2 regions of the Mesorhizobium sp. WSM2240 genome follow, and region 1 is predicted to be linked to the other one. Evidence: riboswitches for the same ligand, from Rfam matches in the RefSeq annotation. Region 1 holds a riboswitch; the other holds the start of a gene.

The links. Region 1 has a riboswitch for S-adenosylmethionine ahead of metA (homoserine O-succinyltransferase). Riboswitches for the same ligand answer to the same signal wherever they lie in the genome.
Region 2: another riboswitch for S-adenosylmethionine. It lies ahead of ABVK50_RS01920 (O-succinylhomoserine sulfhydrylase); the one in region 1 lies ahead of metA (homoserine O-succinyltransferase).

What each region holds. Positions count from the first base shown of each region.
Region 1 is NZ_CP159253.1:4,508,636-4,512,843, reverse strand. Features, by position in the region: gene ABVK50_RS22260 (methyltransferase domain-containing protein) at 1-199, shown strand, start outside; gene ABVK50_RS22255 (DUF1194 domain-containing protein) at 252-1,049, shown strand; gene ABVK50_RS22250 (hypothetical protein) at 1,090-1,461, opposite strand; gene metA (homoserine O-succinyltransferase) at 1,680-2,618, opposite strand; SAM riboswitch at 2,666-2,743, opposite strand; gene hisC (histidinol-phosphate transaminase) at 2,857-3,969, shown strand; gene ABVK50_RS22235 (prephenate/arogenate dehydrogenase family protein) at 3,976-4,208, shown strand, end outside.
Region 2 is NZ_CP159253.1:395,347-399,554, reverse strand. Features, by position in the region: gene ABVK50_RS01925 (IS630 family transposase) at 1-912, shown strand, start outside; gene ABVK50_RS01920 (O-succinylhomoserine sulfhydrylase) at 951-2,144, opposite strand; SAM riboswitch at 2,188-2,265, opposite strand; gene ABVK50_RS01915 (2'-deoxycytidine 5'-triphosphate deaminase) at 2,345-3,442, shown strand; gene ABVK50_RS01910 (GntR family transcriptional regulator) at 3,458-4,147, opposite strand.

The DNA of each region.
Region 1 (4,208 bases):
CTGGATGCTGCGCTTCCACAGCATCCTCGAGCGCGCCGGCCGGCGCTGCTGGCCGATTTTTTCCGGCGTCGTCATTGTCGAGGCGCAGAAGCGGCTCTATCAGGGCCTACCCGTCGCAAAGCGCGCCTCCCGCCGCGTCTTCGTGCCGGTGCTTACACCGCAGGGCGCACAGACCGCCAGGATGCCGCCCGAGGTCTGACGGGCCGTGGCCGGGCTGTGCATGGCGGCCGGGGCGATCTATCGTTCCCGACATGAAAGCGGCACTGCCCCTGCTTCTCTGGCTTGCATGCCATTGGCCGGTCCCGGCCCACGCCGACGCCGTTGCGGTCGATGTCGAACTGGTGCTGGCGGTCGACGTGTCCGAATCGATGGACCCGGAAGAGTTCGCCATCCAGCGCGCCGGCTATGCAGCGGCGCTCCGCCATCCCGGCTTCATCCGGGCCGTCCTTTCTGGCCCGAATAGCCGCATCGCGCTCAGCTATTTCGAATGGGCGGGGACGGTTCGCCGGCAGTCAATCGTGCCCTGGCAGGTGATCGACGGCGCCGACAGCGCGCGAGCCTTTGCCGACAGCGTGGAAAGCCTGCCGGCCGACGTGTTCCGGGGCACGTCGATCTCGGCGGCGTTGGACTTTGGCGCGTCTTCGATCGAGACGAACGGTTTCGACGGCGCGCGCCGCGTCATCGATGTCTCCGGCGACGGTCCCAATAATTTCGGCGGCCCGGTCATGCAGGCGCGCGACGCGGCGCTCCGCCGCAACATCGTCGTCAACGGCCTGCCGATCCTGATCCGGCCGTCGCCGATCTTCCCGGCGATCGACCGCTACTACGCCGAGTGCGTTACCGGCGGCCCCGGCTCCTTTGTGCTGCCGATCCGCTCGATCTCGGAGTTCGCGACAGCCATCCGGCGAAAGCTCATCCTGGAAGTCAGCGGAGCCTCGCCCGATCCGCGGGTCCTTCCGGCGCAGGCGGGCGCGCCGGTCGATTGCCTCGTCGGCGAACGCGAAAGGCAGCGGCTTTCGGACCGGTTTTATCCGGAACTGGACAGGTAGGATTCGGCGGCTGTCGCAGCTTCCCGGAAGGGTGCCGCCGTCAGCCTCCCTTGATGATCTTGAAGAAGTTGGTCGCGCTGCCTGTGCGCAACGCTACCATATCCTTGCTGGTGATACGGCCGCTCATAACGCCTGCCATCATGCGTTGACAGAAAACAGGCGGCACCTTGTCGGTCGAAATCCGCATGAACTCGGCAACCTCATGCTTAACCTGCGGATCCCACCACTTCACGATCGAGATGCACTTGTTCAACGCCTGCTGGCGTGCGGCCGGATCTTTCAGTAGTTTCTGGTCGTTTGCATCCTGTTGCCCGGCTGTCGCACAGCCGGCTATCGCAATCATCGCGACAAGAATTGCCCAAGCCCCGTTTCTCATCAGTTCCCCATGCTTTTTGGTATTGTTGGAGAACAACTCTTACGCGTGCAATCCGCGCCTGTAAAAGCGTTCGATTGCATGGTCCGAGATATGCAAAAGAAAAACTGACGCGCGCCGCTTGGCGGCAATACGAGGGGAGCGAGTGCCTGCCGCCTCAGCAAAAAACCGCCTGCTGGCCGAAGAAGTTCCAGAACCACCACGGCATTTGAAGCCGATCTTCTGGTCGTTAGAGTCCAGGGCGGCCAGGAGACGGTTCACGGCATGACGAGTTGCGGGGCTTCGCCGATCTTCTCGATCTCGTATGGCGTGGTCTGATAGACCTGGTTGATCCAGTTGCCGAAGAGCAGATGGGCGTGCGAACGCCAGCGGTTAAGCGGCGGGCGGGCCGGATCGTCGTCGGGGAAGTATTCGTGCGGCACTTCGATCGACACCCCGGCGGCTACATCGCGGTCATATTCTTCCTTGAGCGAAGTCGAATCGTATTCGATGTGGTTGAACATATAAAGCCGGTTGCCGGTCGTTTCGGCGAGCAGACAGGGCCCGGTTTCGTCCGATTCCATGAGCATTTCGAGGCCAGAGCCGGTGGGAATGTCGGCGGCGCGCACCTCCGTCCAGCGCGAGACGGGAATGGCGAAGTCGTCCGAGAAGCCGGCAAGATAAGGCGAGGCGGGAGCGTGGTTGCGGTGACGGAAGACGCCGAAGGCTTTTTTCTCAAGCGTGTGTTTCGCAACGCCGTGGAAATGCCGCGCGGCGGCCATCGCGCCCCAGCAGATGAAGAAGGAGGAATGGACGTGAGAGGTCGTCCAATCGAAGATGCGCGTCAGTTCCTCCCAATAGGAGACCTCCTCGAAGGGCAATAGCTCCACGGGCGCGCCGGTGACGATGAAGCCGTCAAACTTGCGCTCCGCCACCTCTTCCCAGGTCTGGTAGAAGGTAATGAGGTGATCCTCGGGCGTGTTCTTGGGCCTGTGATTGCCGATTCGCACCAGCGTCAGTTCAACCTGCAGGGGCGAGGCGCCGATCAGCCGTGCAAACTGAGTCTCCGTGCGGATCTTGTTGGGCATAAGGTTCAGGAGCCCGATCTGCAGCGGGCGGATATCCTGACGCCGTGCCGTCCGCTCGTCCATGACGGATACGCCTTCGCGGACGAGTACTTCGTGAGCGGGAAGCTGATCGTGAATTTTGATCGGCATGGTACAAGCTCCAAACAAAAAACCGGCTGCGAAATCGCGGCCGGTTCCGGACTTGTTTCGCGGCCCTTTAGCAAGTTGTTTAACGTGGCTGCAAGCCGACCGGCCAAATCACCACGAGGGCCCGCTTGTAAATCCACACTCGGCCGGCGTCAACTGGCCAAGCTTTTTCTCGACAATCCGTGCCTCGGCTTGTATCTCCGTGCGGCCTTCGCGGCTCCCCAAAACCGGACTTTTAGCCATGACGCAGCCGATCGATCAAAGCCGCCCGCAGCCCAAGCCAGGCGTCATGGACATCGCCGCCTATGTGCCGGGCAAGAGCACCGCGCCCGCGGGCGTCGCCAAGGTCCACAAGCTGTCGTCGAACGAAAACCCGCTCGGCGCCTCGCCTGCAGCGATCGAGGCGGCGCGCGAGGTAGCCGGCCAGCTCGAATTCTATCCGGACGGCTCCGCCACCAAGCTGCGCGAGGCGATCGCCGAGGCGCATGGGCTGAACCCGGCGAACATCGTCTGCTCCAACGGGTCGGACGAGATCATCGGCCTGCTCGCCCAGAGTTACCTCCAGCCCGGCGACGAGGGCGTGTTCACCGAGCACGGCTTCCTGGTCTATCGCATCTACATACAGGCCGCCGGCGCCGTCCCTGTCGTCGCCAAGGAAACGAACGAGACCGCCGATGTCGATGCGATCCTGGCCGCGGTGACGCCGAGGACCAAGATCGTCTTCCTCGCCAACCCCAACAATCCGACCGGCACCTACATTCCTTTCGAGGGAGTCCGCCGGCTGCATGCCGGCCTGCCGAAGCATGTGCTCCTGGTGCTCGATGCGGCCTATGCCGAATATGTCCGCCGCAACGATTATGAATCCGGCATCGAACTGGTCTCGTCGTCGCAGAACGTGGTGATGACCCGCACCTTCTCGAAGATCCACGGCCTCGGCGGCGTACGCGTCGGCTGGGCCTATGCGCCGGCCCATATCGTCGATGCGCTGAACCGCATGCGCGGGCCGTTCAACGTCAATGCGGTGGCGATCGAAGCCGGCGCAGCCGCGATGCGCGACCGCGCCCATGTCGAGCGCACTGTCGCGCACAATGAAAAATGGCTCGGCTGGCTGAGCCAGGAACTGCCGAAGCTCGGCCTGCGCGTCACGCCCAGCGTCGGCAATTTCGTCCTGATCCACTTCCCGGCGGACGAGAAGCATTCGGCAGCGGCCGCCGACGATTATCTGACCGCGCGCGGCTATATCTTGCGCAGGGTGGCAGCCTACGGCTTCCCGAATGCGCTGCGCATGACCATCGGCACCGAAGAGGCCAATCGCGGCGTGGTCGCCGCACTCGCTGAATTCCTGAAAAGCTGACCGAAAATGTCCGAAGCCATGTTTGAAAAGATTGCCCTGGTGGGCATCGGCCTGATCGGCTCGTCGCTGGCCCGGGTGATCCGCCGCGAGAAGCTGGCCGGCCACATCGCCATCTCTACGCGCAGCACCGCTACATTGAAGCGGGCGAAGGAGCTCGGCCTCGGCCACTCCTACACGACCGACGCGGCGGAAGCAGTCAGGGATGCCGACCTCGTCATCATCTCCGTGCCGGTCGGCTC
Region 2 (4,208 bases), 1.6 Mb from region 1:
CGGAGCTTCGGCTGGAAGGGCAGCCAGAGCAAGCTGTCGCGCTGCCAGGAAGCCGAACTGGTCGAGACGTTGTCGGCCAAGCTTTTTCCGAGCACGGCGGCGGTGATGGCGCATGTCGAACGGCGCTACGGGATCGCCTATTCCAAACCGGGAATGATCCAGCTGTTGCACCGGCTGGGTTTCGATTACCGCAAGCCCAAGGGGCTGCCGGCCAAGGCCGACGCGGCGGCGCAGGAAGCTTTCGTGACCTGCTACGATAAGCTGCTCAACCGGCTCGAGCCCGACGAGATCGTCTACTTCAGCGATGCCGTGCATCCCGAGTATCAAAGCCGGCCGGCCTATGGCTGGATCCGGCGCGGCGACAAGCTCGCCGTCAAGCGCGGCAAGGGCCGTGAACGCATGAACCTCATGGGCGCACTGTGCCTGGAGAACTTCGACCTGCAGCTGATCGAAACACTGAAGATGTCGACACAGACGACGATCGATCTGCTTGCCAAGCTGGAGCGCGCCAACCCAAACAAACGTGTGATCCACCTTATCCTCGACCGGGCGCCGGTTCACCGCGGCGAGGCCGTCAGAGGCTGGCTGACGCGGCCAGGATGCCGCATCCGGCTGCATTTCCTGCCCGCTTACGCCCCCAATCTCAACGCCATCGAGCGATTGTGGAAAGTCATGCACGAGCATGTCACCCACAACCGCTACTACGACAATTTCCGCGCCTTCGCCGACGCCATCATGCGCTTCTTCAAATCCACCCTGCCGCGGAACTGGAAGACCATCCGCGATACCGTCAACGACAATTTCGTTATCGTTCGACCCGAGCAATTTCGGGTTATCGGCCAGACCGGGTATTACTTTCTTCCGCGGAAAGGCAGCGGCAGTCTAGAGGTTCGCGCTGGCGGAAAAAAGTAAACTGTCCCCTGCGGCAGACCGCCAATAGACGTGTTACCTCACCCCACCGCCCGCAGCGCCTGCTCGATGTCCTCCAGCAGATCGTCTGTATCCTCCAGCCCGACCGAAAGGCGCAGCGTCCCTGGCCCGATGCCGAGTTCGGCGCGCGCCTCGTCGGAGAGGTTCTTGTGCGTGGTGGTCGCGGGGTGCGTGATCAGGCTTTTGGCGTCGCCGAGATTGTTGGAGATCAGCACCACGTCCAGTGCGTTCTGGAAGGCGAAGGCGGATTTCTTGCCGTCCTTCAGGTCGAGGCAGATCAGCGTCGAGCCGCCGAGCATCTGCTTCTTCACGAGATCGGCTTGCGGATGATCGCTGCGTCCCGGATAGATCACGCGCGAAACCTCTGGCCGCTCGGCCAGGAAATCGGCGATTTTGCCGGCGCTTTCCGTCTGCTGGCGCACCCGCAGCGGCAGCGTCTCCAGCCCCTTGAGAAGCGTCCAGGCGTTGAACGGCGACAGGCTCGGGCCGGTGTGGCGGAAATAGTCGTGCAAATTCTCGTCGATCCACTTCTTGTCCGACAGGATGATGCCGCCGAGACACCGCCCCTGGCCGTCGATGTGCTTGGTCGCCGAATAGACGACGACATGCGCGCCGAGCGTGAGCGGCTTCTGCTGCAGCGGGGTGGCGAATACATTGTCGACCACCAGCCGGCCGCCGATCGAATTGGCGAGCCTTGCCACGGCCTCGATGTCGATGACTTCGAGCGTCGGGTTGGTCGGGCTTTCGAGGAAAAAGAGCTTGGTGTTGGGGCGCACCGCCCTCTCCCAATTCTCGATCCTGGTGCCGTCGACCAGCGTCGCCTCGATGCCGTATCTCGGCGCCAGCGTCTCGACCACCCACCGGCAGGAGCCGAACAGCGCGCGCGCGGCAACGATATGGTCGCCGGCCGTGAGGGAGCACAGAATCGCCGCCGTCACCGCCGCCATGCCCGACGCCGTGGCGCGCGCGTCCTCGGCGCCCTCCAGCGCGCACATGCGCTTTTCGAACATGTCGACGGTCGGATTGGCGTAGCGCGAATAGATGAAGCCCGGCTCCTCGCCCTTGAAACGGGCTTCGGCGGCTTCGGCAGTGTCGTAGACATAGCCCTGCGTCAGGTAGATCGCCTCGGAGGTCTCGCCGAAGCCCGAACGCAGCGTTCCGGAGTGCACGAGCTGGGTGGCTGGCTTCCAGTTGCGCTTCTTTTCGATGGTCATTGCGCTGTCCCCAAAATACAAAAAACCGGCCGCGAAAATCGCAACCGGTCCATCAACGGCCCTTTAGCGATTTATTTAACGTGGCTGCAAGCCGACCGGCCAAATCACCACGGGATAAATGTCCATTAGACCCACGGCCGGCTTGCGTCAATTGCCGGCTTCATTAAACCTCGCCGGATATTTTAAAGGAGCGGACGCGCTTGCGGCAGACGGGCATTCTTCCGGACCAGGACATTGCGGGGCTGTTTCAGTCCGGCGCGCTGGTGTCTGCCAAAGCGCTCGACGCGGACCAGATCCAGCCGGCAAGCCTCGACCTGAGGCTCGGCGAGAAAGCCTGGCGGGTGCGCGCCAGCTTCCTGCCGGGACCGAACTGTCGCGTTTCGGAAAAGCTCGATCGGCTGAAGCTGCACGAGATCGACCTGACAAACGGCGCGGTGCTCGAGACCGGCTGCGTCTACATCGTGCCGCTGCTCGAAAGCCTGAACCTGCCGGCCGGCGTGTCGGCCTCGGCAAATCCGAAAAGCTCGACCGGACGCCTCGACATCTTCACCCGCGTCATGACCGATCGCGGCCAGGAATTCGACAAGATCCAGGCCGGCTATTCCGGCCCGCTCTATCTGGAGGTCAGCCCCCGCACCTTCCCGATCATCGCGCGCACCGGCTCGCGGCTTTCCCAGATCCGCTTCCGCATCGGCAACGCGCTGCTTTCGGAAACGGAGCTTCACCGGCTGCACGCTGGCGAAACGCTGGTCGCATCCGAAATGCCGAACATTTCCGGCGGCGGCATAGCGCTCTCGATCGACCTCAGCGGCGATGCCGGCCGCCTGATCGGCTATCGCGGCAAGCACCACACCAGCCTGGTCGACGTCGACAAGCGCGCCGCCCACGGCGTCTATGATTTCTGGGAGCCGCTCTACAATCGCGGCGGGGCGGGCGAACTCATCCTCGACCCGGACGAGTTCTACATCCTTGTGTCGCGCGAGGCGGTGCACGTGCCTCCGCTCTACGCCGCCGAGATGACGCCTTTCGATCCGTTGGTCGGCGAATTCCGGGTGCACTATGCCGGCTTCTTCGATCCCGGTTTCGGCCATTCGGCCGCCGGCGGTACCGGCAGCCGCGCTGTGCTGGAAGTGCGCAGCCACGAAGTGCCGTTCATCCTCGAGCACGGCCAGATCGTCGGCCGCCTCGTCTACGAGCACATGCTGTCGCGGCCGAAAGCGCTCTACGGGACCGATCTCGGCTCGAACTACCAGGCGCAGGGCCTGAAACTCTCGAAGCATTTTCGTCCGGCGGACTGACGCCGGACGCGCAACTCAGGATCCGGTGCGCGTCGGCACCGGCAGCCGCTCGAAATATTCCTGGTGCTCGCGCGCCACGCACGCCGCCCGCTCGGCGTCGCCGCTCGCGATCGCGTCGACGATCGGCTGATGACTGTCGGCGATCTCGACAAGGTCGAGGCCTTCGACCAGCATCGTGATGGTGGTGCGGGTCTCGATCTGCAGCGACTGCCAGATGTTGAGCAGCAGCCGGTTGCCGGCCGCCTGCATGATGGCACGGTGGAACTTTACCGAATGCTCGACCACGCCATGCGTATCGGCCGCCAGCGCGGCCGCATGCATCATGTCGACCTCGCGCTGCAGAAGAGCCAGATCGCAGCTCCGCTTGGCCGTGGCGGTCCTGGTCGCCTGCTCCTCGAGCGCGCCGCGCACCGCATAGATCTCGCGCAGCCCTTCGCCCATCACCTCGGCGACATATGTCCCGCGCCGCGGTAAATTGGTGACGAGGCCGGTCGCCTCCAGCTCGCGCAGCGCCTCGCGTACTGGACCTTGGCTCGTCCCGAATTCCTGCGCAATCCGCAATTCCACCAGCCGTTCGCCGGGATGGTAGTGGCCGCCCAGTATGCGCCGCAGCAGCGCCTCCTTGAGCCGCTGGCGCAGGGGAACGTTCACGAACGCCGCCTCCGGCGCTGTATCCGCTGATCCGATCTTGCGCAGTTGGTTCATGCCCACTGTCCGCCCGTTCCGCCTTCAAGGTCGCCGCTTCGCCGCTTGCGCAATGCAGCAT